DNA from 4 places in the Sinorhizobium sp. M4_45 genome. Region 1 is predicted to be linked to each of the others. Evidence: riboswitches for the same ligand, from Rfam matches in the RefSeq annotation. Region 1 holds a riboswitch; each other region holds the start of a gene.

Evidence for each region. Region 1 has a riboswitch for cobalamin ahead of CN933_RS07595 (aromatic ring-hydroxylating oxygenase subunit alpha). Riboswitches for the same ligand answer to the same signal wherever they lie in the genome.
Region 2: another riboswitch for cobalamin. It lies ahead of CN933_RS10880 (ABC transporter substrate-binding protein); the one in region 1 lies ahead of CN933_RS07595 (aromatic ring-hydroxylating oxygenase subunit alpha).
Region 3: another riboswitch for cobalamin. It lies ahead of CN933_RS24850 (energy-coupling factor ABC transporter permease); the one in region 1 lies ahead of CN933_RS07595 (aromatic ring-hydroxylating oxygenase subunit alpha).
Region 4: another riboswitch for cobalamin. It lies ahead of bluB (5,6-dimethylbenzimidazole synthase); the one in region 1 lies ahead of CN933_RS07595 (aromatic ring-hydroxylating oxygenase subunit alpha).

Annotation. Positions count from the first base shown of each region.
Region 1 is NZ_NWVE01000002.1:403,910-410,865, reverse strand. Features, by position in the region: gene CN933_RS07605 (glycoside hydrolase family 25 protein) at 1-837, shown strand, start outside; gene CN933_RS07600 (FAD-binding oxidoreductase) at 839-1,939, opposite strand; gene CN933_RS07595 (aromatic ring-hydroxylating oxygenase subunit alpha) at 1,936-3,180, opposite strand; cobalamin riboswitch at 3,294-3,496, opposite strand; gene CN933_RS07590 (DUF6656 family protein) at 3,817-4,413, shown strand; gene CN933_RS07585 (L-threonylcarbamoyladenylate synthase) at 4,479-5,453, shown strand; gene CN933_RS07580 (FAD-binding oxidoreductase) at 5,500-6,933, shown strand.
Region 2 is NZ_NWVE01000003.1:123,037-129,992, reverse strand. Features, by position in the region: gene CN933_RS10890 (TRAP transporter permease) at 1-1,619, shown strand, start outside; gene CN933_RS10885 (DUF1850 domain-containing protein) at 1,616-1,990, shown strand; cobalamin riboswitch at 2,153-2,382, shown strand; gene CN933_RS10880 (ABC transporter substrate-binding protein) at 2,552-3,619, shown strand; gene CN933_RS10875 (FecCD family ABC transporter permease) at 3,616-4,659, shown strand; gene CN933_RS10870 (ABC transporter ATP-binding protein) at 4,656-5,456, shown strand; gene CN933_RS10865 (class I SAM-dependent methyltransferase) at 5,460-6,248, shown strand; gene CN933_RS10850 (hypothetical protein) at 6,845-6,956, shown strand, end outside.
Region 3 is NZ_NWVE01000010.1:160,373-167,328, forward strand. Features, by position in the region: gene CN933_RS24835 (adenylate/guanylate cyclase domain-containing protein) at 1-78, shown strand, start outside; gene CN933_RS24840 (hypothetical protein) at 408-599, opposite strand; gene CN933_RS24845 (hypothetical protein) at 1,105-1,326, opposite strand; cobalamin riboswitch at 1,845-2,061, shown strand; gene CN933_RS24850 (energy-coupling factor ABC transporter permease) at 2,110-2,790, shown strand; gene CN933_RS32045 (EsV-1-7 cysteine-rich motif-containing protein) at 3,839-4,024, opposite strand; gene CN933_RS24875 (hypothetical protein) at 4,378-4,617, opposite strand; gene CN933_RS31715 (hypothetical protein) at 5,126-5,377, shown strand; gene CN933_RS24885 (YbaN family protein) at 5,554-5,943, opposite strand; partial or broken gene CN933_RS24890 (hypothetical protein) at 6,080-6,276, opposite strand; gene CN933_RS24895 (heavy-metal-associated domain-containing protein) at 6,592-6,813, opposite strand.
Region 4 is NZ_NWVE01000001.1:839,620-846,575, forward strand. Features, by position in the region: gene CN933_RS04230 (TolB family protein) at 1-427, shown strand, start outside; gene CN933_RS04235 (LacI family DNA-binding transcriptional regulator) at 437-1,459, opposite strand; gene CN933_RS04240 (phytanoyl-CoA dioxygenase family protein) at 1,557-2,750, shown strand; gene CN933_RS04245 (SDR family oxidoreductase) at 2,814-3,635, shown strand; cobalamin riboswitch at 3,676-3,885, shown strand; gene bluB (5,6-dimethylbenzimidazole synthase) at 3,931-4,614, shown strand; gene CN933_RS04265 (DUF2865 domain-containing protein) at 5,148-6,275, opposite strand; gene CN933_RS04270 (acyl-homoserine-lactone synthase) at 6,443-6,956, opposite strand, start outside.

The DNA.
Region 1 (6,956 bases):
CCGGAAAGCTACACCTGTACCGGTGACCACGGCGGCGATACGGTTGCGCACTGCAAGACGATGTGGCGCAAATATGCGGTCAGCCGGGAGCTCTATCAGACGCGCCGGATGATCGCGCGCTCGCATGGCCTGCTCTGGGGCGCCTATCATCTGGCAAGGCCCGGCAACCCCGTCGATCAGGCGAACCACTTCATCGATTATGCCGATCCGCGCGACGACGAGCTGATGGTGCTGGATATCGAAGGGATCGATCCGGAAAAATACATGTCGCTCGAAGACGCTGCAATCTTCGCCGGCCATGTGAAGGCCCGGACGGGGCGCTATCCCGTCCTCTATACCAACCACGCAACCGCGAAACACATTGCCGCCAACCGCTTCAAGCATCGGCTTCTAGCGCGTCTTCCGCTCTGGTATGCGCGCTATAAGCCCGATATCCGCAAAGTCTTTCCGATGGGAAACTGGGACCGCTACGCGCTCTGGCAATTCTCGTCGGCGCATAATTGCGGAAAGAAGCGTTGCCCCTATCGGGTGCCCGGCACCCTCGACGATATAGACGTGAATGTCGCAGCGATGAGTGCATCGGCACTGAAGAGAATCTGGCCCCACGGCGCGCTTCTTCCGGAGAAGCCGCCGGCGCTCACCGTTATCGCCTCGGCCACCGTCGGTACGATCCCGGCGTTGAATGCAAGTGCAACGGCCGCTCTTTCGCGGCCGCTCGTGATAAGCCGCGCCGAGGCGGAGAGCGGATCAGGGGCGGGCGCCGACGAGACTGTTACCGGCTCCATCGCCGTCAGGGCCGCCGAGGCACGCCTGCCCTACCAATCCGAGCGGCGGTAACTCAGGCCTCGATCTGGACGTCGCTTGTCGGCCGCGAACAGCAGGCGAGGATGTAGCCCTCCTCGATCTCATCGTCGAGAATGCCGCCATTGTGGTTCATCTCGACATCGCCGGCGATCTTCATCACCCGACATGTTCCGCAGATGCCGCCCTCGCAGGCGGCCCCGATCCTGACGCCGTTGGCCCGGGCCGTCTGCAGAATCGTCTGGCCGGGAACGGCGGTCGCCTCCTTGCCGCTCATGGTAAAGGTCACCCGCGCCGCACCGGCCCCGGCATCGGCCGCCGGCCCCGCCCGAATTGCAAGCTCCTCGGCCGCCGGCGCCGCGGCGGGCTGGAAGCTCTCCTGGTGATAGCCGGCCATGTCGAAGCCCGCCGATTCCAGCATTGCCCGAACATTGCCCATGAACGGCTCGGGCCCGCAGCAGAAAACGGTTCTTTCCATGAAATCCGGTGCGAGCATCGGCAGCTTCGCCGCGTCGATGCGCCCGCGCAGACCATGCCAGCCATGTCGCGCCTCATGCCCCTCCACGAGGAAGCCGAGATTGAGCCGCGGCATCTGACGCGCGAGAACTTCGAGCTCCGTTCTGAAGAGGAGATCGTCCGGGCGGCGGGCGCAGGAAATGAAGGTGACATCCGTTTCCGGTGCGCAGTCGGCCATCCAGCGCGTCATCGACATCATCGGCGTGACGCCCGACCCCGCTGAAATGAAGAGATACTTTTCACCGGGATGACGGACGAAGCTGAAATCGCCGAGCGGCCCGAACGCCTTGAGCATCATGCCCGGCTTCAGATTGTCGAACATCCAGCGGGTGCCGATGCTTCCCGGCTGCGCCTTGACCGTGACCGCGACCGAAAGCGGGCGCGAGGGCGAGGACGACAGCGTATAGGTGCGCATCACCGGCTCGGCCGAGACGGGCAGTTCGAGTGTCACGAACTGCCCGGGCAGGTAGCGGAACCAGGCCGGCTTGTCGGAGCGGAAGGTGAAAGTCATCACGTCGGCGGCTTCGGCTACGGCCGACGTGCACTCCAGCATGTGCTGACGGTCTCTCCAGGGATCGAGCTCGTCGAAATGGTGAAAGGAGCGAGGCATTTCCATGGTCATGCCACCCGCGAGAGCTGTGCGGCCCCGCCCTGAAGGCGGTCCAGCATGAAGTTCGAATACCACTCGACGAACTGCATGACGCCGCCCTCGTGTTCGGCCGAATATGGACCCGGCTCATAGGCCGGCGAGCGTATCCCGAACGCGTTTTCCTCGACGATCTGCCGGTCCTGATCGTTGGTCTCTGTCCAGACGTGCGTCAGCTCGTCTATCGTATAGTCGACGCCCTCCACCGCATCCTTGTTGACCAGCCATTTGGTCGTAACCTGCGTCAGTTCCGGCCCGAGCGGCAGAACGCGGAAGGTGATCGCATGATCGCCCAGAATGTGGTTCCACGTCGTCGGATAATGGAAGAGGAGCAGTGTACCGATGCCACCGGCGTCAAGCCCGGCGGAGAGCTGCCTGCGTACGGCCTTCTGTCCGGACATCGTATAGCTCTCGGCGCCGTTGATCAGCGGCATTCTCGTCATGCGGAACTGGCCGGTGGGCGCGATCCCGAAAGCGCTCGGAAGGCCCGCCGCCTCGCATTTCTGCCAATGGGCGCCGATTTCCGGGTCGTTCATCGCCCCCTGGACACCGGTTACGGTCGGCGCTTCGGGATAGGTACGGCAGAGTTCCGGGTGATTGGCGGCGCAGTGGTAGCACTCGCGATTGTTCTCCCAGACGAGCTTCCAATTGCCTTTCTCGACGATCGTGCTCTCGAAGGCGACCTTCGTTTCCCCGAGGCGGTGCGGCGCGAGATAGGCCGCGACCGTCTCGCGGAACGGCCGGAAGTCCATCGGTTGTTCGGCAAGGCTGATGAAGATGTAACCGCCGACGGTTTCGCAGTGGATCGGCTTAAGACTGTGTTCGGCCGGGTCGAAGCCCTCGGGCATCTGCCGCGCGAAGAGCAGGCGGCCGTCGAGCTCGTAGGTCCACTGGTGGTAGGGACAGACGAGTTTGGCGGATGAGCCTTTGTGCTGCGTGCAGACGCGCGAGCCGCGATGGCGGCACGAATTGTGCAGTGCCCGCACCGCGCCCTGTCTGTCTCGAACGATAACGACCGGGTAATCGCCGACCTGCACCGTGAAATAGTTCCCCGGCCGCGGGACTTCACAATCATGGCCGATGAACAGCCAATCCTTGTACCAGATCTGTTCCAGGTCCTGGCGATAATAACCAGGATCGACGTAGAAGGCGCGGTCGAGGCTGTAGCCTTCGCGACGGGTCTTCAGCTTGCGCAGCATTTCGGTCTGAATTTCCATGCCCTTATCCTCGTTTTCCGCCGTTTCGGAGAGGCAGGACTGGAACCCGCGCCGGCCGCATGGACCCGCAACGCAATTGGCTCCGATCCGGCTGCCCGCCGCAACCAGCTACGGTCTGTTTCTGCTTCAAGGCTGGTTTCCGGGCTCTGGAGCTGTCCGCAAGGGACCTGCCCGGCGCCTTCCCGGACGCTGTGTCCAGTGGCCTTCTGCCGTGGCTGTTCGCTCCACCACCGTTGCGGGGGCAGCGCCGGGATTTGACCGGCTTCCCAATTCTCCGCCTTCCCTTCGAGGCAGCACCTTGAGTGTCCTCATCTAAGCCTGCGGGCCGGTCCGGCAACTGCCAATAGACGACATCCGATTCCAGAAAGACGACAGCCATTCGCGGCGTAATCGGCACGATTGGCAGACGGATATTATCCATAACAAACAAGGAAGTAGGTGAATCTCCGCGCAGCCGGCGGATTTTTCGGCAGCGCCGTTCATAGCGCGAAGGCGACTGGCCATTTTACGACACGGCCCACCGACACAAGGTCTGATCGATGCCCGCACGGCCGCAAACGAACCAATTCGTTAACTGTGATGATTTACGTTCGCTACCATCAACCCGCTTGCGGACAGGACGGCGCGACGACGCCCATGGCAAAACTCCGATATTACGACGCTGCCGACAAGATGCCGGTCGCACCGGCGAAAGCCAAGGCTCACACCGAGTTCCTGCGGACCGGCCGGATCGATAGACGCCGGTGGATGGCGAACGAGCGGCAGTATCTGAGTTATGCCGAGGTTGCGCAGCAGACGGCGCGGAAGCTGACGACGGCGGGCGAGACGACCCACAGCCGAATCAACGGGTTTCATGCCTCGATGCAGTTCCCGAAGATGGTCTTCCATCGTACGCTCGCCAACAGTCCGCATCTCGGCTACTGCCACGTGACCGCCGCGAAAACCTGCCTCGCAAAGGGACATGAGATCACCTGGTCCTTTTATCTCGCGAACTTCTTCTGCGACCTTGGGAACGAGACCCATTTCTTCGACCGTATCCAGCCGGGCTATTCGCGCATGTATTTCGCCGTCGCGATCGAGCCCGATGCCGGCGAAGGACGGATCGTCGTCAACCGCAACGTGCGCGGCAACGGCCTGATTTTCCGGACGCAGGATCCGAAGGTGGCGCTGAAGAACGTGCTGATGCTCGGCGCACGCGACGAAGCCTTGCGGCGGATCATTCGCAGCCTTTGACCAAGAAAATCGTTCTGTTTTTGCAATCGCTCCGTTAAGGAAGCGACGGAAAGGATCAGAACGCCATGGCCGAAATCATCGACACGCGCATCGAACCGGAGCGGGCAATCGAGACGGCTTGTGCAGTTCTTTCGGACGGGGAACCCGTGGCGATCCCCACGGAGACCGTATACGGCCTTGCCGCCGATGCCACGACCCCCGATGCGATCAGCCGCATCTACGAGATGAAGGGGCGTCCGCGGTTCAATCCGCTGATCTGTCACGTCTCCGATCTGGGGATGGCGGAGGCGCATGTGACCTTCGATCCGGTTTCGAGACGTCTGGCCGAGGCTTTTTGGCCTGGCCCCCTCACGCTGATCCTGCCGCAGCGGCGGGAAAGCACCGTGCACACGCTCGCATCCGCCGGTCTCGATACGCTCGGAATTCGGATGCCCGACGGCTTCTCGCGTCGGGTGATCGCCCGATTCGGACGGCCTTTGGCGGCGCCGAGCGCCAACACCTCGGGCAAGATCAGTCCCACCAGTGCGGCCCATGTGCAGGCGGATCTCGGCTCCAGGCTGAAGCTCATCCTCGACGCAGGCCCGGCCGCGATCGGCCTTGAATCGACCATCGTCAAGGTCGAGAACGGAAAGCTGCGGCTGCTGAGGCCCGGGGGGCTCGACGCGGCAGAGATCGAAGCTTTGACAGGGCTCCCCATCGAGCGCCCTGAGACCGCCGGCGCCGTCATCGAGGCGCCCGGCATGCTCGCCTCGCATTACGCTCCCGGTGCCGCTGTGCGGCTCAATGCCGATGAGGTCCGGAAAGGAGAAGCCCTCATCCGCTTCGGCGGAAAGACACTTCCCGGTGAAGGCGATGCCGCGATCGTTTTGGATCTCAGTCCGGGCGGCAGCCTGCGGGAAGCCGCGGCCAATCTTTTCGATTATATGAAACAGGCGGATGCCAGCGGCGCCGCGACCATAGCTTTCGGCCCGATCCCGAGCGAGGGGCTCGGCGAAGCGATCATCGACCGGCTGCAGCGCGCGGCCGCGCCGCGGGGCTGATGGCCACCGGCACGCTTGAAGCAACCACGTGATCCGAGGCAGGGCCATGACCACCATACTTCCATCTCCCGAACTCATCGCCTCCTTCGTCGACATCGTCGGGCCCGGCAATGCCCTCACCGCACCCGCCGACACGGCCCCCTACCTGGTCGAGTCCCGCGGGCTCTATCACGGCACGACGCCGCTCGTGCTCAGGCCCGGCTCCGTCGAGGAAGTTTCGCTGGTCATGCGCCTTGCGAGCCAGACCCGAACGGCAGTCGTGCCGCAGGGCGGCAACACCGGACATGTGGCCGGCCAGATTCCGCGCGAGGGCAGAGCCGACGTGGTCCTTTCCCTCGAGCGGCTGAACCGCATCCGCGACATCGACCCGGTCGGCAACGTGATCGTGGCCGATGCCGGTTGTATTCTGGCGGATATCCAGAAGGCCGCCGATGACGTCGACCGGCTTTTTCCCCTGTCACTCGGCTCGGAAGGCTCCGCCCGGATCGGCGGCAATCTTTCGACCAATGCCGGCGGCACTGCCGTGCTTGTCTATGGCAATATGCGCCAGCTTTGCCTGGGGCTGGAGGTCGTGCTTCCGACCGGGGAGATCTGGAACGGGCTCAGACGCCTCAAGAAGGACAATACGGGCTACGATCTGCGCGATCTTTTCATCGGTGCCGAGGGAACGCTCGGCGTCATAACCGGCGCCGTTTTGAAGCTCTTCCCGAAACCGCGGGGCCACCAGGTGGCTTTTGCCGGCCTCAGAAGCGTCGAGGACGCACTGACGCTTTTCGATCGGGCATCGAGCCTCTGCGGGCCGGCCCTGACGGGCTTCGAACTGATGCCGCGGCTCGGCATCGAGTTCACCACCCGGCACATCGCCGGCGTTCGAGATCCGATGGAAACGACGCATCCGTGGTACGCGCTGATCGATATCTCCACCTCGGATACCGCCGAAAGCGCGGAGCGGATGGTGCAAGACCTTCTCGAAGCGGTCATCTCCGACGGTCTCGTCGAGAACGCCGTCATTGCCCAGAACGAAGCGCAGCGCAGAGCCCTCTGGCACATGCGCGAAAGCATGTCGCCGGCACAAAAGCCCGAAGGCGGCTCGATCAAGCATGACGTTTCGGTCCCGGTATCGAGCATTCCGGCCTTCATGACGGAAGCGGATGCGCTGGTCTCCAAGGCCATTCCCGGCGCACGCATCTGCGCCTTCGGCCATATGGGCGACGGCAATATCCACTACAACATCTCCCAGCCCGTCGGTGCGGACAAGCAGGGCTTTCTCGACCGGTGGCGCGAGATCAATGCGATCGTTCACGCCGTCGTGCTCAAACATGAGGGCTCGATATCTGCCGAGCATGGCATCGGCCAGTTGAAACGCGACGAACTCGCGGCGATCCGCTCGCCGATCGAGATCGAGCTTATGCGTCGGATCAAGCACGCCTTCGACCCGGCGGGGATCATGAACCCCGATAAGGTGCTGCGCGAGGATTGAGGCGAGTAACGACGGCATCCGGA
Region 2 (6,956 bases), on a different contig from region 1:
CGTTCGACCACCGCGGCTACGACTTTTCGCAGGTGATCGACCATATGGCCTATGGCACGGAAGGCATCTACGGCATCCCGACCTTCGTCTCCTCGACCTATATTTTCCTTTTCATCCTGTTTGGCGCCTTCCTCGAAAAGGCCGGCATGATCCGGCTCTTCAACGATGTCTCGTTGAGTTTGGTCGGCGACAGGCGCGGCGGAGCCGCGAAGGTGGCGATCATTTCTTCGGGCCTGATGGGCACCATTTCGGGTTCCGGCGTCGCGAATGTCGTCACGACCGGGCAGTTCACCATCCCGCTGATGAAAAAGTTCGGCTATCGGGCGGCCTTTGCAGGCGGCGTCGAGGCAACGGCCTCGATGGGCGGGCAGATCATGCCGCCTGTCATGGGCGCGGTCGCCTTCATCATGGCCGAGACGCTCGGCGTCGAATATTACGAGATCGTCAAGGCGGCGGTCATACCGGCGATCCTCTATTTCGCGTCGGCCTTCTGGATCGTCCATCTCGAAGCCGGCAAGCACGGGCTGCTCGGCCTGCCCAAGGACCAGCTGCCTTCGGCCAAGGCGGCAATCCTCGAACAATGGCATCTGATCCTGCCGCTCGCCGCGCTCGTCTGGCTGCTGTTCTCCGGCTATACGCCGCTTTTCGCCGGTACGGTCGGCCTCGCCTTCACCGGCCTTCTGATCCTCGGCAGTTCGCTCGTACTCGGCCTTCCCGCCGGTCTCATACGCATCATCTTCTGGGTCGGCCTCGGGCTGGTGGCGGCCGCCTTCTTCCAGTTCGGCATCGGCATGATCGTCGCAGCGCTGGCGCTGCTGATTGCCGGCAACGCCTTCCTGAAGGGCGGCCGGGAGACCCTGGTGATATGTCGCGACGCGCTTGCCGAAGGGGCGAAGACGGCCCTTCCTGTGGCGATCGCCTGCGCGCTCGTCGGCGTGATCATCGGTACGATGACGCTGACCGGAGCGGCCAATACCTTCGGCCAGTTCATCGTCTCGGTCGGGGGCAAAAGCCTGTTTCTGTCGCTGCTTCTGACGATGGTCACCTGCCTCGTGCTCGGCATGGGCATACCGACGATCCCGAACTACATCATCACCTCATCGATCGCCGGGCCCGCGCTTCTGGAACTCGGGGTACCGCTTATCGTCAGCCACATGTTCGTCTTCTATTTCGGGATTCTTGCCGACCTGACGCCTCCGGTGGCGCTCGCCTGCTTCGCGGCAGCACCGATCGCGCGTGAAGGCGGGCTGAAGATCTCGATCCAGGCGATCAAGGTGGCGGCGGCCGGTTTCGTCATCCCGTTCATGGCCGTTTATTCGCCGGCGCTGATGCTGCAGGATGGCGGCGCGATGGCCGCATCGGTGGGCTATCCGGTTGCCGTCGCCTATATCGTCGTCAAGACCGGTCTGGCGATCGCGCTCTGGGGTGCCGCCGTGGTGGGCTTCGCCGCAGTCCGGCTCGGGGTTTTCGAGCGGGTGCTCGCGGCCGCGGCCGCCTTCACGTTGCTGGCGGCGCTGCCGATCACCGATGAGGTCGGCTTTGCACTCTCCGCGCTCTTCGCCTTCGTGATCTGGCGGCGCGCCCGCCAGGCTGGCCGGCAGACGGCGAAACCGGCATGAGCGCGCTTGCCTGCATCATCGGCGGCAAGGCTGTCGCCGTTGCTGCGGGTGTCTTCACCCTCGGCTGGACCCATTCGGTCGAGAAGACCGAATGGCAGGAGCGTTGGGCCGTCACGGCCGAGGGTCTCGTTCTCGAGGAGGCGCGCGTGCAGGGTTCGGGGGCGGGAATGGAGCCGGGAGACAATGCCCGTCGCCAGGGCCGCTGGTGGGTCTGGAAGCCCGACCTGCCGCCGCTTCCCGAGCTGGTCCTGGCCGCCTCCGGAGCGACCGTCTCCGGCTGGACGCTTTGCGACACCGGCGGCTGCCGCGAACTCGCGGCGCAAAGCCGGGAACCAATCGTCCTGCGGCCATGCGATGGCCCAAAGCCATAATGGCCGATGCCGATCTGGCGGCACCGGTTGAAGGCTCATCGGAACAGTCCGGTACGCTTATGAAATGGTATTACATAACTTTTTGTTGACGAGCGTAATAACATAACATATTGAACCCCTGTGCAGCGGCGTCGCGTTTCACCTTGACCGGAGGCTGCATTCTAAATTAACTGAGCCTGACGGTTCCCCTACCCGTGAGGTGGAGGGGATTAATAGGGAACACGGTGCGGACGACCCAAGAGGGACCAAAACCGTGGCTGCCCCCGCAACTGTAAGCGGATCGTCGTTCATCCTCGTGGCGCCCTGGCGCCAGCCACTGCGCGTTGCGCGGGAAGGCAGATGAGCGATTTCTGTCCGTGAGCCAGGAGACCTGCCGTCAAATCAGATCCAACGTCACGGGCGGGGATGCCCGGAACAGGAGCAAGCCATGACCATCTTTCGCGCCTTGCGGCGCACGCTTTCGTCAGTTTCCCCGAGATCCAGCCGTCACACGTCCGATCGAACCCGATCGGCAGACTGACGATCACGGCCGCATAGCGGCCTCACATTCGGGGACCATTCATGAACAGCTTTTGGAAACGACCGCTCATTGTCGGTCTCATCACCTTTTCCGCAGGCGCAGCGGCTCTTGACCGTCCCGCCTTCGCTGCCGAGACGATCTATCCGCTGACACTCGAGAACTGTGGACGGCAGATCACCTTCGACAAGACGCCGACGCGCACCGTCTCGATCGGCCAGAGCAGCACCGAGATCCTCTATCTGCTCGGCCTTGCGGACAGGGTCGCCGGCACCGCCCTCTGGGTCGGCCCCGTCCTTGAAGGTTACGAGGAGGTCAACGCCAAGGTCGAGCGCCTGGCAGACAACGATCCGAGCTTCGAAAGCGTGCTTGCCAAGAAGCCGGACATGGTGGCGGTGCAATTTCAGTGGCAGGTCGGCCCGGAAGGCGTGGTCGCGCGGCCGGAGCAGTTCGAGGAGCTCGGCATTCCGGTCTACACATCGCCTTCGGATTGCACCGGCAAGGAGAATTCGGCGGCGAGCGACGGCGTGCGCCGGCAGGTCTTCACCATGGATCTCGTCTATCGGGAAATTCGCGAGCTGGCGCAGATTTACGATGTTCAGGACAAGGGCGAGAAGGTCGTGGCCGAGCTGAAAAGCCGAGAAGAGGCGGCGCGCGCCAAGGTCGCCTCGGCCGGGGACAAACTCTCGGCGGTCTTCTGGTTCTCCAGCGCTGCCGATGCCGACCCCTATGTCGCCGGCAGGAACGGCGCACCCGGCTACATAATGGCGGCGCTCCGCATCGAAAACATCATCGACACAGAGGACGAATGGCCGACGGTCGGCTGGGAAACCATCGCCAAGGCCGAGCCGACCATGATCGTTGCCGGTTCCATGGAGCGTCGACGCTACCCGCTCGACAGCCTCGACGCCAAACTCGAATTCCTGAAGACCGATCCCGTGGCGAGCCTCATGCCGGCAGTCGCCAAAGGCTATGTGTTCGACATGGATGCGCAGGCGATGAACCCGACGATCCGCACGATCGAAGGCATCGAAGCGCTGGCGGATGCCATCGCCGAGGCCGGACTTGCGCCCAAGGCTGGGCCGGCTTCCAAGGGTGGGTTCGGCAAGTGAGCCGCGTGCTGACCCTGGCCGGGCGAACGGGGACGGGACGCGTCGGCGCGGCCATCGCCGCGCTCGTGATCCTGTTCGCGGCACTCTGGATGGGCGCTGCGATCGGCGAAACGGCGATCCCGTTCAAGACCGTTGCGCAGACGGTCGCGAATCGGCTGTGGAACGCCGGCTATCCGCTAGCCCCGATCGACGAGGGCATCATCTGGAGCTACCGACTGAGCCGGGCGGTCGTGGCCGCTTCCTGCGGGGCGGCGCTTGCGCTCTCCGGAGCCGTGCTGCAATCGCTGCTGCGCAATCCGCTCGCCGATCCCTATATTCTCGGCATCTCCGCCGGCGCCTCGACAGGCGCGGTCAGCGTCGCCATCCTCGGTGTGGGTGCCGGGATGCTGACGCTGCCGCTCGGCGCCTTCATCGGCGCGCTGGTCGCTTTCGTCCTGGTGAGCCTGCTGGCGGTGAAGGCCGGCCGCGGCACCGCGGCGATCATCCTGGCAGGTGTGGCGGGGTCACAGCTCTTCAACGCACTGACCTCCTTCATCGTCACCAAGGCGGCCACGGCCGAGCAGGCGCGCGGCATCATGTTCTGGCTGCTTGGCAACCTTTCGGGCGTGCGCTGGCCGGATGCCTGGCTCGCCGTGCCGGCGACGCTTCTCGGTCTCGTCGTCTGTCTCTGGCATGCCCGTCCCCTCGACGCGTTTACCTTCGGGTCGGAATCGGCCGCCTCGCTCGGCATCTCGGTCAGGCGAACCTATTTCGCGCTCGTCGGCGTCTCGGCGATGATGACGGCGGTGATGGTATCCATCATCGGGTCGATCGGTTTCGTCGGCCTCGTCATCCCCCATGCGGCCCGCATGCTCGTCGGCGTCCGTCACGGTGTCCTGCTGCCGGCTGCGGCGCTCATCGGCGCCGTGTTCATGATCCTCGCGGACATACTGTCGCGCGTTCTCATTCCCGGCCAGGTCCTGCCGATCGGCGTGATCACGGCGCTCGTCGGCGCTCCGGCCTTCGCGTTGATACTCGGACAAAGGAGGGACCGCGCATGACGCTTTCGGCGCGCGGGGTTTCATGGTCGGCCGGCGGGGTGGACATACTGAAGGAGGTTTCCCTCACGGTCGAGACGGGAGAGTTCCTCGGCATCATCGGCCCGAACGGTTCCGGCAAGACGAGCCTGATGTCGCTCATATCGGGCATCCGCAAGCCGAAGAAGGGGGAGGTGCTACTGGACGGTTCTCCGATCGGGACGCTCGGACGCCGCACGGTCGCGCAAAGGCTCGCTCTGGTCGAGCAGCAGGCCGACACCGGCGAGAGGATCACCGCGCGCCAGGCGGTCGAGCTCGGCCGCACGCCTTATCTCGGGCCGCTTTCGCCCTGGTCGCCGGAGGACGATGCGATCGTCGAGGCGGCGCTCGAAAACGTGGATATGGCGCATCTTGCCGATCGCCTGTGGCACACGCTCTCCGGCGGCGAGCGGCAAAGGCTGCACATTGCTCGGGCGCTGGCGCAGCAATCGAAGATCCTGCTTCTCGACGAGCCGACCAACCATCTCGACATCGGTCATCAGATCAGCCTGCTCGACCTCGTTCGCCGCCAGGCCCTGACGGTGGTCGCAGCGCTCCACGATCTCAACCACGCCGCTATGTTCTGCGACCGGATCGCGGTGATGCAGGCCGGCCGGCTGGTGGCGCTCGGGCCTCCGCGGGAGGTACTGACGGTCGAGCGCATCCGCGCGGTGTTCGGGATCGAAGTCGAGGTCGAGCACGACTTCGATGGAAGCTGCTCCATCCGCTATCGCGCCAGACGCCCGCGTCCGCTTGCCGCAATCTCCGCCGTCGGAACCTGACCCATGGACATGCGCAACCACCACCTGAAGGAAGATATCCGCGAATACTGGTCGAAGCGGTCGGAAACGTTCGACCTCGCCTTCGGCCATCGCATCCCGCCGGGACCGGAGCTCGACGCCTGGGCGGCAGCGATGCGCAGCGCACTCGGGGCGAGGCCGCTGAAGGTTCTCGAACTCGCCTGCGGGACGGGGGAGGTGACCAACGTGCTCCTTTCGCTCGGCCACGAAGTGACGGCGCTCGATTTCTCCGAGGCCATGCTCGCGGTAGCGCGGCGCAAGCACGCAGGGAACGAAAGGGTTCGTTTCATTCTGGCCGATGCCGAGCACACGATGGAGCCGGACGAGACCTATGATGCCGTGGTCTGCCGGCATCTCGTCTGGACGCTGACGGAGCCGGAGCAGGCTTTCGCCGAATGGTTCCGCCTGCTGAAACCGGGCGGAAGGCTGCTCGTCTTCGACGGGGACTGGTCGAAACCGACGCCACTCGGCCGTCTGGCGTCTGTCGCGGTGGCTGCCCTCGAGCGGATCATCGGCCATGACCCGCATTACGACGGCGCCATGAGCGAACGCCACGCAAAGATCATGGAGCGTCTGCCCTTTGGCGATGGCCTCACCGTCGAAAGACTTCTTCCCTTGATCGAAGAGGCGGGATTCCAGAACATAGAGTTGCCGTCCCGCCGCCCGATCGCGGCGGCCCAGCGCAGGAATGCTGATCTCAGGAACAGGCTGAGGACATTCCTCTACCGCAGGTTCTTCCTCGTCTGCTCGCGGCCTTCGGGAGATTCATTTTGAGTTTATGACGGCTGCCGCGGGATGGACAATGGCGTTGAAGCTCTGGTCGGATTTGTCGGAACGCATGGCGATGCGCTTGAACTCCTTGAGTACCGACCGTGCGTCCGCTGCAAAGTGCTACAGCGACATTTGCGCGTCTCATAAGACGCGCGGCGCTGTAGGAGGCCTATCGGAGGGCTGCAATCTCTCCTCCCCCATCCCTGTGCTCGTCACAGGGATGAGAGCAGCGCCGCGTCCGCGGCGCGGGAAGCGCTCTTTCAGCCCAAGGACCTGGTCTGGCTGGATCCCAGTGACGAGCACAGGAAATCAAACAAGCCGCCGCGGGTGGCCCGAATCTTGACAGGCCTTAGGCCACGATGCTTTCAGGTGGGGCCCGGAACATGACCGTGATCGGTTCCATGAAGTTGAGACGCGGGATGCGGGTGGAAAACCGCATACACTTTTCCTCATCCCACTCCAAAGTCGCGGTTGCCTGGTCCGCCTGCTCGCCCCTCGTCAGATCCAATTTCACCCTCAAAAGGAACTCCCGGCCCCCGGCCGCCGTTTCCGGGTTGCTGTCTCTGACAAGTTGGGACCCAGACACGGAGGATGAGCATATGGCACAGGAAAAGCGACTCGGATCCACCATACCGCGCGGCGTGGTCGATACGAAGAACGGATCGGTAGGCGTTCCGGACCAGGCAAGCATGGAAGAGGAAGTCAGATCGT
Region 3 (6,956 bases), on a different contig from region 1:
TGGGTGAAATACGACTCGGATCTCGACCCGATCCGTAGTCACCCGCGTTTCCCTGAGGTACTTGAGCTCCTCGGGTGAGAGAAACTCCCGGCAATGATTTTCGGCACCTTAGGCGAAGGGCAGGTCGAATGAGATCTAGACTTAGACTAATTTAGGGCGATGGCTTGAGACATCCAAACGCTACGGACAAGGTTAGCCGCGCAACGGGCAACGAGCCCGCCGACGACTAATCTGGTGCTGCGCTTATCTGCGAGTTGTTTGGGGTTCGTCGTGGGCATCTCAGTCGAGATTTGCCGCCTGCCGGCACAAATACGCTGACAGCGTACTGTCTGCAGCGGTCGGCCATTCCCGCCTATCTTACCACCTACTCCTGTGTACGATGTGCACCCCGGGTGGTCACCAACATCTCAGTACCGCCACCTCGGCGCGCGCTTGGCATTGTGAAGCAACTCCGAAGCCTCAGCGAAATCGCCAAAAAGGCTGGTCAGGCGCTTTTCCTCCTCCTGAGGCAAGCGTTCCCGCCGGCAAAAAACGTGAATGTTCCATACCTTAGTAGAAGTTTGCTTGGAAATCTTTTCGGCTTCAACGCGTTCTACCATCTTGCTCCTCCCAAAGCGAAGGAGGTCAGACTATGCTACTTAAGTCTAATTAAGCAAGAAATAACTAAGTAATACTTATTGCCTGATCGTGATGGCTGATGAGTGGCCGGCGCGGAAGATCTGCAGTGAAGTTGAGGCCAGGTGGTTGCGGCGACGTCTCTTGGCCAAGATGCTGTCTCCGAAAACGCTGCCATCGAGATTTATGGTGAACTTATCAACTCCGAAACCGACGTGATGCCGTTGTGCAGGCGGCTTGTGGTTACCGCGGCCGACATACGTTCGCCCTCGGTCGAGTATGATCGGACACAAGATAATTCGGCGTCACCACCCGCGTCTTGCCGTCGATGGCGTGACACTGGATGTACCCGCCAATCTTACTTCGTCACTTCAGGCCCCAGCCCAGCACCCCTATGACAGGTTGCCTATAGAAACCGCTGAGCTCATGTTAGGGGATGAGCTACCATGTACGTGCTTGTTGCCGCGTTACTGTCTTGGGGCTCGATTTTTAGATAATGCCGGGGAATTCGCCTTCATGCTGATCGTCGGGCTCGGCAAATGCCGGTATGGGCTTAATAGGCCTTGCTGCTAGGGCTTTGAGGTCCTCGGCCAGGCCTGCGAGCTGCGCTGCAAAGTCCATCAAATTTGAAGCCGCGCAGTGCGCCGCGATATCTGAGAGGCCAGAAGCCGGCTCGTTTCGGCCGGCGCATTTCGGTTCGCTATCGTCCATGTCTCAGTCCCATTTCCATCAATGTGGATCGATGGCGAGGCTCGTCAAGGGCTGCGGCCGGTGACGAGCCTCCCGGCCGCCTGCGAGGGGCTAGAGCGACCGATGTCAGTTTAGGCTGGACGAGCGCCGGCCGCCATTAACCAGTGTGGCTTAGCCCGCTTGCATCTGCACGGATCTCGCCAGACGCGCTCTTCGCCTGGCGCTCGGTCGTGTGGACCTATTCCAAGGCCGAACTGGTGAAGGTGGTAGCCGGCGAGAGACCGCAGCCGAGCGTCGAAGAGCTGCCGGCAATCGAGTCGCGGTGATTTGAAATGTTCAGACGATGGCGGAGAATTTCTGATGCTCGCGCACTTAGGCTTTTGCAGCCGCTTCTAGGCTCTTGCACTTCTTTTCGGACTTGAGCAGAGCGTGATCATCTTTCGGCGCAAGGTGGAGAACGGATGGCCCAGCGGACAAATGCGGGACCTTTGACAGCACTGGCTTTCGAACATTCTTCATTGTGTTTTGGCCGGCGCGAGCATAACAGTTCAGATGATGGTTCCGCCCGACTGGAGGGAAGGCGGATGAAAAGGGAATACGGTGAGGACGACCCCTAGGGGGCCAAAACCGTGGCTGCCCCCGCAACTGTGAGCGGCGAGCAAAGTCCAGAGATGCCATTGGCCCGTGGATCGGCTGATAAGGCGGACCAAGCTACGACCCGCAAGCCAGGAGACCTGCCATCAGATTCGGGCGATACGCCTCAACAACTGCCATGCCGCACGGTGGGTGCGGAAAGGAGAGCACATGCATATCGAACCAGGCGTCGTGGACGGCGCCAAAATTATGTTGAGTTATGCCACTGCCGCAGGGGCTTTCGGGCTCACCGCCAAGTTGGCGACTGACAGTATTCGCAACGACGGTGGTGCGGGCGCGCTCGCGTTACGCAGTATCGTCACAACGGCTTTGGTCTTCTGCTTTTTCGAAGTTCTGCCGCACCATCCTGTAGGCGTCTCGGAAGTCCACCTTATCCTCGGATCAACCCTTCTTCTACTGTTTGGTGCAGGCGCCGCCGCGATCGGCCTTGCAGCCGGGCTGCTTCTTCAAGGGCTTTTCTTTGCACCCTTTGATTTGCCGCAATATGGCATGAACGTAACAACATTGCTGGTGCCCCTTTGGGCGGTCAGTCTGTTCGCCGAGCGGATCATTCCGGCCCGGACCGCGTATGTGGACCTGAAGTACGGGCAAGCTTTGGCGCTTTCCACGGCCTATCAGAGTGGTATTGTTGCTTGGGTCGCCTTCTGGGCCCTGTATGGCCACGGCTTCAGCGTCGAAAACCTCGCGGCCGTCAGCTCCTTCGGTGTTGCCTATATGGGCGTTATCCTGCTGGAGCCTCTGATCGATCTGGGTGTTCTCGCCGGTGCAAAGGCGCTCGACCGCTACAGTCGCGGTCCTATGTTCAATATTAGATTGCATCAGGCGGTCTGAACAAGATCAACGCCATAGGCATCTTTAGGCGCAAGCGGGCTGGACCGCTTGCGCCGTACGTCACGAACTGCGGCGGACTGGGCCGGTAACCACCGCTACGCCTGGCTCGCAAAATCGGTCATTCAATTGGGCATTTCGATTTTGACCCGATCTATTTTCAGGCATGGGCACGGAAATTGCAGACCTCAGACTCAAGCCCAGCTCGGATATGAGGTTGTCGGATATGATGCAAATTCCGAGGCAATCCGCCCCCTGATTCCGAAATGATCTCGCCCCCCGATTCCGAGAAATAGTCGCCCCCTGATTCCAAGATGATGCCGCTCCCACCGGAAAGCATCTGGCGTGGGTGTTCTGCTGGTGTGAAGTTTCTCCTTCGACGTGACGAGGAAGGAACGGGATGCCTGTGGAGAGACTGGAGATGCGGCGTCTCCGCGAGATACTGAGATATCGCTTGGAGTGCGAGCAAGGACTTGGCCGCAAGCCATCGGAATCGGCACCTTGACGGCCAGCAACCGAAAGAGGCGCTCGGCGAAGGCTGGCAAGGATAGTGGCCGGGCGACGACGATGGCGGCGGAAACGACACTACACGTCCCAGGCGTAACCGTCGGCGGCGAGGGCATGCCCCCGGTCGGGTTCATCAGTTCGCGCTGGTCATAGGCGTTGTTGCGGATGACCGGCCCAGGCTTGTCCGGAAACACCTCCATTGTCGGGCTTGCGCGCTTCGTCATGTCGCTTTGCGAGCGCGCCGCATGCCATAGCTCATCAAATTCCATTTCTATGCGGTACCGATTATACATCCGGTCAAGCCTGCCGAGCTCCCTACCATTGTTGCTCTTGTTTCCACAGCGTGAACATCTGAGCTTCGGCCGGAATTCCTCAAGGGTGCTTTGGCTGCTGAACCTGGCCGCCCGCCGTTTCCCTTCGGTTCACCCAAATGCGAAAATCACTCGCGGCGCAGCGTGCGCTGCGCCGCGGATCTGTTCTTCGCTCCGCGAGCCGCAGATACCCGATACCGTCCGAACAGGCCCAGCGGGTGTTGGGTTCCAAGTCAACGCCGGGGCTGTGCCTCATGGCGCGACTTCCATTCCGGCTGATGCTCAGAGCAGAACCAGTGCGGCTCCGCCCGATCGACGGCGAAGCCAAAGCTGCCCCATCTGGTGCAGCCCGGATGCTCGCAGTCGTGGACGTACGGCCCGAGATCGTAGTGAGGCTTCGCGCCCAGTTCGTCACTCAAAGGACGACCTCCTGTGGTCGCCTCCCCGAATTTGGGGAGTTCGAGCATCGGTTGATTGTTCTTCTTTTGTTCTTACATTATCTCATCGCCATGGTCGAGACAATTGGCGATGCATTCAGCCTCGGTTGGCAACTCAAAGCGCGATGTGCATTCGGTAACCGCGAAGGCATGAAATCCGTTCGCCAGTGCACTTGGACTTATGATCTCGACATGCTGACGCTGGTCGCGACGCGGGGCAGGGACTTTCCGCTGGCGATGCTCGCCAGTCGCCTCCGCTGTCCTCGCTGTGGATCGAGAAGGATGGCCGTCGTGTTCATGCCGCCTTCGGAGGGCGACACGCGCCGAGGGGCGGCCTAACTGCGCTTGAAACCCAATTCGCCCGAGGCTGCAGGTTTGAGCATTTCGCGTATGCTCGCCTTGTTCCTGACGCCCCTTTGATAAAGCTCTATCAGCCTGGCTGCCAGATCGGCCGCCTCAGGACAATCATAGGTCATTCTTCTGGCTTTGATCTCCTCGTCGAACAGGCTCTGCAACAATTCGATATCGCTCGGAGTGAGAATCCTGGGATCGATTGCATGGAACTGAGAGGTCATTAACCGATCTCCTCTCTAGGGGCGCAATAGCGGAAGCTCCTCCGCAGGGCGCCCGGGTAAATCCTGCGGCGCAAGAGCATTGTAAACCGAAGAACGGCGATCGCGAGTCGCGAAAATTAACGGCACGGATGAACATAAGCAGTGATCCGATCAACATCTCGTCCGTTATTGGCTGCATGGCTAAAGCAGCTTCAAAGAGGCCATCCCCGGAGCCTCCGGGGCAACAACAGCTGGGGGCAACGGCCGGGATCCAGCGAACGCCGGCAGCTCTCATGCCGGTGGCGCTGGTGGCGAAGCGCGAGCTTGATGAGCGACGTTCTTCTTCGATCAGCCAGGCAGACTGGATTAACGAGCTCCCCCGGTCTTGGTGCCGCTTTGCGAATTGCCTCGCCGGGCCCCAGAGAAACGGTACGCCTTCGATCAGCATCCGTGATGTTGCGGCGCGCTCGGTATCTGCACGGTGTTTCTGCCGTTCCTCGACCTTCTTCATTTCTGAGGTGAGGTCATCATGGAAGGCGTCGATCCAAGCAGAACCGTTGCGGCAACTTCGACGATCAACTTCTGGAGCACCATGAAGCTGGCTTGGACGATGGCGCGCATTTCCGAGTCTGTCATTCGGGCCTTCGGGTCTCCTGTTGTGCGATTGCACACAAGCAAGAAGACAACCTTAAACCCAGTAAAAACGCTTCATTACCGTGTCTCTTTCGGGGAGCGGCAGATGCAACACCGGGTCACCAAGTCCAAAGAATTCCCGGACTGACCTTTCCGCGACGCCTTATGTTAGGGCGTCCAGTGAATTGGGCCGCCTCTTTCCTGGGGTCAATAGCGCTGCCGCACTTGTTCCTTAGGAGCGATCACATTCATCACTGCCGGCCGGCGCGCATTGCCCACAAAACGACGTTTCGAAAAAGGTAGTGCGGGGGCATGCTGCTGAGCTCATCGCTTGTTTGGCTTGTTTGGCGGTTCGGGACGGGACACGATGAAGGCACCGCATGTGAGCATGATCCCCGCAACCACGAGCAAAACGGTTGCCGGTGGTTCGAGCGCAACCCACAAGTAGAGGAGCGCCAAGCTCATCAGCAAAATTGCAGATATCTTGGCACGACGTGAGATTGCGCCTTCTTCCCGCCAGTCACGTAGCGGCGGCCCTAGCAATGGATGGTCCATGAGCCATTTCGCGAGGCGCGGCGAGGAGCGTGAAAACAACCATACCGCCAGGAGGAGGAAAGGCGTCGTCGGTAGCAGCGGGAGGAAAATTCCGGCGATGCCGAGCCCGACCATTACCCACGCGAGGCTGAGAAGTGCAAGTCGCATGGAAAGATTCATCTACCTTCTTCCGGTCAGCTGCCAAATGCCGGCAGTGCGTTTTCCCGCCGAGACGAAAATAAAGATCCGGATTGGAGGGAGAAAGCTGCTTCATTTCTCAACATACAGGAGTGACGGAGAAAAGCGCCTCGCTGCTCTAGGCGCCGCCGAGCGTCTCCGTGTCATCGAACGCGGTTCTTTGCCGAGTTCTGATTCATCTTCAGTTAAGGCGAGATAACCGTGACTGCCTAGCCAGTCTCGAACGATGAGACGAAGGGCATCTTCCCGGTTAACCGCGTATTCAGCCATGAAGAGCTGAATTCCGCGTTCTGATTCTTCTTCGAGGTAAGTCATCGAGCTGCCCCTGTGTTGCCGGTGTCGATCAAACCGAAAATCCAATCACATGACAAGGCTCCCGTTGTGGGCCTTTTTCTTCCACGCGCTCGTGATTCCGTGATTCCATGCAATTATCTCAGGGCACTCTGACGGAACTCTTCTCGACCAGAGGGATGGCGAACGTTGAAGTCGGCAACCTTGCAGCATGTCGGAGCGATCTCCTCCGGGTCTGCCGCCCTCTCGCTCTCGTCCAGCCGAGTCAAATTCCGCGCGGACTGGGCGTGCTTTGAATTCCGTCACAGCTGCGTTTCGATTGTTTCGGTTGCCTGTATATCAATCGACATGGCTGCAGCAGGACTTCTTGAAGGACGCCCGGTAACCAGCATCTTCAATCGCAGCGATGAATACATCGGATCCGATCCCGGATTCGATCGAGGCGGTTTTCGCCTCGAGATTGACGGCCACCTTGGCCTGCGGGTCGGCGGCTTTGACGGCCTTCTCGACCGTGGCGGCGCAATGTCCGCAGGTCATGTCTTCTACGATGAGGTGATGCATCGAAAGTCTCCTTTGATCTGACTTGACTGAATGTGGAGATTCCAACGATGGCAAGGTCAGGGTGTGCTCTACAATTCTGTCTGTGTACCTCTGCTGATGGTGGCCGGAACCAGAACCGGCGAGCCAAGGAAAGGAAAATCGAT
Region 4 (6,956 bases), on a different contig from region 1:
CATCTACACGATTCCGGTCGAAGGCGGGGAGGAACGCCGCCTGACGCAGGGGCAGGGCCGCAATGACGGGCCGGACTGGTCTGCGGACGGGGAGTGGATCTATTTCAATTCGAGCCGTACCGGCCGCATGCAGATCTGGCGGGTGAGGCCGGACGGCGAGGATCTACAGCGTATCACCGACAGCCCTTACGGCGACTGGTTTCCGCATCCGTCGCCGGACGGCAGGCACCTGCTCGTGCTCTCCTATGACGGCGATGTCTTCGATCACCCGCGCGATCTCGACGTGCGTCTCCGCCTGATGGATGCGGACGGCGGCAATGCGCGCGTACTGTTCGAACTCTTCGGCGGGCAGGGGACGGTGAACGTCCCGAACTGGTCGCCCTCGGGCACCGCCTTTGCCTTCGTACGCTATCAGCCGGAGGAATAGCCTGCGGGGTCAGACACGCGGCAGGTTGTAAGGGGTGATTACTTCGACGGCGGAAAGATGCCGCTTTTCGGAGGCGCGGAGCGCGCCCCGGCGCTCCATGACCGCGTGGAAAGCCATGCGGACGTCCGTTTTCAGGTCGTGGTGAAGAACGAACTGGACAAGGCCCTGACGCAGGAGCTCCAGATTGTCCTCGTCGAGGTCGTGAGCGACGAAAAGAAGGCAGTCGCGCTGCAACTGTCTGAAGGCGTCGAGCACGGCGCGATTGCCTCCGCCGATCGAATAAGCAGCATTGATCTCCGGATGGCTGCCGATTGCCTTGAGGGCAAGTGCGCCTGTCTCCTCGTTCCTGCCGTGGCCCTCACTGATCTCGATCACGCCGATATGCGGATATTTTTCCCGCAGCACGCGGCGAAAGCCGATCTCGCGTTCCTCTTCGCCGCGAAAGCGGCTGCTCGATATGGTGACCAGCACCGTCGCAGGACGGTCCGCGAAGCGCTCGCCGACCAGGTAGGCCGCGGTTTCCCCGGCAGCGCGGTTGTCAGCCCCGGCATAGGCCGTCCGCGATGAATGCGGCAGATCGGTAACGAGCGTGACGACCGCAACTCCCGCGTTTTCGAGCCGCGCTACGGCTCCGGCAATCTCCGGCACGTCGGGCGCCTTGAGGACTACTCCGTCGGTTCCGCGAAGCCGAATACGGTCGAGCAACTGGCTGATGTCCTGCGGCCGCATGGTCTCGGCGAAATGGAAGCGGGACCGGAAAACGGTAGGCATGAAGGTCGCGGCTTCGCTTTCGAATGCCTTGCGCACCGCTTCGGTGAAGCGTTCCGGTGCCTCCATCACCACGTCGACGGCAAATTTGCGTCCCTGTACTTCAAGGCCGGCCTGCTGCCTCTCGAGTTCACGAATGGCTGCATTGACGCGCATTACCGTTTGCTGGCGCACGCCCCTCCGGCCGTTGAGGACGCGATCGACGGTCGCCGTACTGAGTCCCGCCTGGAAGGCGATGTCCTTGACGAGAAACGGATGTGCCACCTATCCCTCCTGATGGCTTTTTGATGGATTCCTGCTCTATATCAGAAGCGGGCAAGCCGTATAGTCGGATCATCGTCGTCCTTGAGGAGGAGAACTGATGAAGACGGACAATCCCGCGAGAGCGCGTCTGGAACGCGTCTGGCTCAGTGAGGCGGCCTGCGATATCGAGGAATTTCGCGCCGCGGTCGAGCACCGTGTCGGCCTGGCGGACTATCCGCACGCGGCAGACTGCCAGAAGAACGTCCTGATCTATGACAGCGCCCGTCTTATCGGTGATTGCGGCACGCAGGCCGGCAGGCGGTCGGTGCTTGCGGAGATCTGCGAGGTGCTTGCGACGGGGCCGGGCGTCGCGGTCTTCAAGCGTGCCTTCACCGATACGCATGTGGTCGACGAAGCGAGCCGCATCTTCGATGAGATCATCGAGGAGCAGCACCGCACCAACAGCGGCGGCGGCGATCACTTCGCCAAGCCCGGCGCCAACGACCGGATCTGGAATTCTCTGGAAAAGCACTGCCTGAAGAACCCTGAGAATTTCGCCGCCTACTACGCCAACGCCATCATCGCGCTCGTCAGTGAGGCATGGCTTGGTCCGAACTACCAGATGACGGCGCAGGTCAATCGCGTCAATCCGGGCGGCGCGTCTCAATCGCCGCATCGCGACTACCATCTGGGCTTCCAGACCTCGGCCGTCATAGAGCAGTATCCGGCGCATGTGCACAGGCTCTCGCCGGTCCTGACGCTCCAGGGCGCGGTCGCTCATTGCGACATGCCGGTCGAAAGCGGGCCAACCCTGTTCCTGCCCTATAGCCAGACGTATCTGCCCGGATATCTCGCTTTGAGACGGCCGGAGTTCCGCGCCTATTTCGAAGAGAACCATGTGCAATTGCCGCTGGAGAAGGGCGATATCGTATTCTTCAACCCGGCACTTTTCCACGCCGCGGGCAGCAACCGGTCTGCGGGAATCAAGCGTGTGGCCAATCTTCTGCAGGTATCCTCCGCCTTCGGCAGGGCGATGGAAACGGTGGATCGCGAACACATGTGCGCCGTGCTCTTTCCGGCTCTGAAAGTCCTTGCGGCCGGCGGCAAGCTCACGCAGGACGAAATTGCCCATGCGGTTGCCGCGTGCGCCGAAGGTTATTCATTCCCGACCAATCTCGATCGTGATCCGCCGGTTGGCGGTCTGGCGCCCAGGACGCAGGCGCAGCTGATGCACCAAGCGCTTGCCGGCGAATGGAGTGCCGAAGCGTTTGCCGAGGCGCTGGCCGATCAGGCGGCGAGAAAGCTAAGCTAAACCACCTGGCTCAATGCACGGTCACGAAGCCATATTCACCAACATATCAAAGGGAGGAACAGGATGAGCACGGACCACGCACGACTGGACGGGAAGATCGCCATCGTGACCGGTGGCACGCAGGGGCTCGGTGCCGCGATTGCCGCACTCTTTGCCGAACGTGGCGCCGCCGGCATCGTGATTTGCGGGCGCAACGCGGCGAAGGGCGAGGCGAAAGCTGCCGAGATCGCCGCGGCGACCGGTTCGAAGGTCGTCTACGTGCCGGCGGATCTTGAGCGGGTGGAGGACGCCCGAACGGTCGTCGCGGCCTGCGACCGCACTTTCGGCCGGGTCGATGCGCTCGTCAACGCCGCAGCGATTACCGACCGGGGCACGATCCTCGACACCAGCCCGGAACTCTTCGACCGGATGTTCGCGGTCAATGTGCGCGCGCCATTCTTCCTGATGCAGGAGGTGATAAAGGTGATGCGGCGCGAGAAGACGGAGGGCACGATCGTCAATATCGGCTCCATGTCGGCGAAGGCGGGCCAGCCCTTCATCACAGCCTATTGTGCGTCGAAGGGGGCGCTGGAGACGCTGACCAGGAACACCGCCTATGCCGTCCTGCGCAACCGGATACGGGTCAACGGCCTCAACATCGGCTGGATGGCCTCGGAAGGCGAAGACCGGATCCAGCGCGAATATCACGATGCGCCGGCGAACTGGCTGGAAAAGGCGGCGGCGAGCCAGCCCTTCGGCAGGCTCGTAGATCCGGCCGAGGTCGCGCGTGCCTGCGCCTATCTCTCATCGGCAGAATCCGGCCTCATGACGGGTTCCGTCATCTGCTTCGATCAGTCGATCTGGGGTGCCTATGACGCCTCGCCTCATCCGGAGGCACCGCTCTGAAGCTCCCATCTTGCTCGCCTTGCGTTTCGAGGGGAGCTATGGCCATATGCCGCCGTCAGGTGCCCGCGAAGGCGGGAGAATCGGGAAGCCGGTGCAGTTCCGGCACGTGCCCAGCGCTGTGACGGGGACGTTCGCGCCAAGTCGGTCTGAATCTTTTCAGACCTTTGCCACTGAATCTTCACGTGATTCGGGAAGGCGGCGCGAACGGATGATCCGAAGTCAGAAGACCGGCCTGGCGAGATAGACCGGCCCCGCGCGGACGGCGGGAGGTTTCCGCATTGTTGGGGATCGAACGATGCTGCCTGACCAGAACGGCTGCCTTGCGGCGGCCGGAGCTTTTTCGCCGGACGAGCGCGCCGCCGTCTATCGTGCCATAGAGACGCGCCGCGACGTGCGCGACGAATTCCTGCCCGAACCACTGCCTGAGGATCTGGTCGCGCGACTGCTCGCTGCGGCGCACCAGGCGCCGTCCGTCGGCTTCATGCAACCCTGGAACTTCGTGCTCGTGCGACAGGACGAGACGCGGGAGAAAGTCTGGCAGGCATTCCAGCGCGCCAATGACGAGGCCGCAGAGATGTTTTCCGGCGAAAGGCAGGCGAAGTATCGCTCGCTGAAGCTCGAAGGCATTCGCAAGGCGCCGCTCAGCATTTGCGTGACCTGCGACCGGACGCGCGGCGGAGCGGTCGTCCTGGGCCGCACCCATAATCCGCAGATGGATCTGTACTCGACCGTTTGCGCCGTCCAGAACCTCTGGCTTGCCGCGCGCGCCGAAGGGGTGGGCGTCGGCTGGGTCAGCATTTTCCATGAGAGGGAAATCAAGGCGATTCTCGGGATTCCGGAGCATATCGAAATCGTTGCCTGGCTTTGCCTGGGTTTCGTCGACAAGCTGTACCAGGAGCCGGAACTCGCCGCGAAGGGCTGGCGGCAGCGCTTGCCGCTCGAAGATCTCGTTTTCGAGGAAGGCTGGGGTGTCCGTTAGATCACGATGTTAGGGTCGATCTAAGGCCGACGCGGTTTGTTCGATACCCTCATTCCTGTGCTTGTCACAGGAATCCAGCCAGACCAAGTCCTTGGGCTGAAAGAACTCTCCCGCGCCGCAGACGCGGCGCTGCTGGATCCCTGTGACGAGCACAGGGATGAGGGTAGAGAGGGTGCGGTCCCTCGGCGCGTTTCATAAACCGTGAAGATAGCGAGGCGACACGACAGGTCCCGGGTCACGCCCGTATACAGCGTCCCGTTTCGCTTCGATGTAGTGGCCGCACATCCCCGGTCCCTCATTCCTGTGCTTGTCACAGGAATCCAGCCAGACCAAGTCCTTGGGCTGAAAAGAACTCTCCCGCGCCGCAGACGCGGCGCTGCTCTCATCCCTGTGACGAGCACAGGAGAGATTGCAGTCCTCCGAAAAGTTTCCCACAGCGCCGCGCGTCTTATCAGTCGCGCAAAGGTCGCTCTCTAACGGGCTCTGGATCAAGAACATGCGTGATTCTCGCAGAATGCTCGCAACGGCGCCTGTCAATTGTCCTGCAGCGGCTGGTATCGCGGCCCAAGCGGATGCTTGAGGTCGATCGCGCTCTCTTCCTGCGGAAGGAAAGTCGGACCGACGATGCGGACCTTGTTTTTGGTCGGGTCGTAGGGTCGCTCTTCTACCGGCTTGGGCGGCGCCTTTCTCTCGCTGCCGATGGTAATGACCGATGGGCTGACGGCGGTGAGCTTTCCGGCAGAGCCTGTCTTTTGCCTGTTGGCATCCGTTGCGGAATCCGGGATTCCGCAGCCACAGATGCCCGGTGAGCCGACACCGCGCGCCCGGTAGGCAAAGGCCGTTGGGAGGTCGGTGTAGGGCCGGCCGGTCGTTGCCGAAACCATCCGGTCCGCTTCTTCCGTTGCGAGCACATGGTAATAGAGCTCCGTCTCCGCACCCGGGCAGCGCGCGCGGCAGAGATCGGCGTCGCGACCGAAGTCCGCCGGCGTGGCATGCGAGGAGATGGGAAAGAAGGCGCCATCGCATGTTCGTACGCACATGGTTCTGAGGCTGCCGACGAAATCGGGCTCCATGAGCGGAAGCTCTGCCCCGGGGGCGTCGAGCAGAAGCGGATAGGCATCGCTGTCCGGCGGCAGGTCCCTCAGGATGTTCCGGTGAACCTCCGTTTCCCGGGCGGCGGCGCTCGCAAACTCGCCTTCGGCGCTTCCGGTATCCCAGGCCTCGCGCACCCCCGAGCAGCCGTTGAGTTCCATTGCGGCGAGGATACGCCGCCGAACGTCGTCGTCTCCACCGCCGATCAGATGCCTGCGCTGCGCCTTGAGTTGCCGCAGATTCTCCTCCATCCGCGCGATCGTGCCGTCGAGTTCGGCGCAAGCCGCCTCGTCATCGCCGCCGATAATGACGACGCTGTCGCTGCTGCATTCCATTCGGCGGCGATCGTTCTTTGCGCGTCGCAGCTCGATGTTCTGGCGGGAGACCGCACCTGTAAAATCGCGCAGGCTGGCATTCGTCGTGAAACCTGTGGGAAGGCCGGCGAGGCGGGCGCTCAGCCGTTCGCAAACGCCGGATGCCGCAGCCGGGCCGGTTGTCGCCAACGCGAGCGGTACGAGAACCGCCGCGATGCGCCGGATCTTGGATGCCACCTTCGGGGACGCGGACACGTGCTTCTTCCTGCCTTGCAGCGGACCGTTGCCGATGTGTCCGCCTTACCGCCTCATCATAGGACCTTGTCGAGATGGTGCAACGGGAAGAGGGCATCTGCGTTAATTTGCGATGCCCTTGAATGGAAAGCTGTGGGCCGTGCGCCTGCACGGCCCGGAATATCGGGTCAGGCGGCGCGTGCCGTTTCGAGCGACATCGGGCGATCGAGGACGGTACCTTCGATGGAGGCCACCGCCTTCATCGTTTCGAGCAGGTTCCTGCTCACCTCCCAGGCAATGGCGACCGCATGGACGGAGCCGATCCTGTGCGGGTCGGCTATGCGCTCCCCCGGGCAACCCATGCGGCGGAACATTCGCTCCAGGAAAACGTCGGTGACCGTGACGATATGGCTGATGCCCGAGGCAAGGCTCATTTCGCCCACACCGCACATCAGTTCGGCCGCGGCGATGGTGACCTGGTTCGATGCGCGATCCTGGGAAATTTCGGGATCGATGCAGAAGCGGCTCGATTCCCACACCGACGCACTGCGGATTTCCGGATTGTCCCCGAGCAGGATCGGGAACGTATCGTCCAGCATGTTCGGACCGAGCGTCGGAAGGAGCCTGAGAGAGCCACGAATCTTGCCAGTGTCCGGCGAGTACGACATGACATAGAGCGGATTGGCCTTGTCGTAGTGGTCG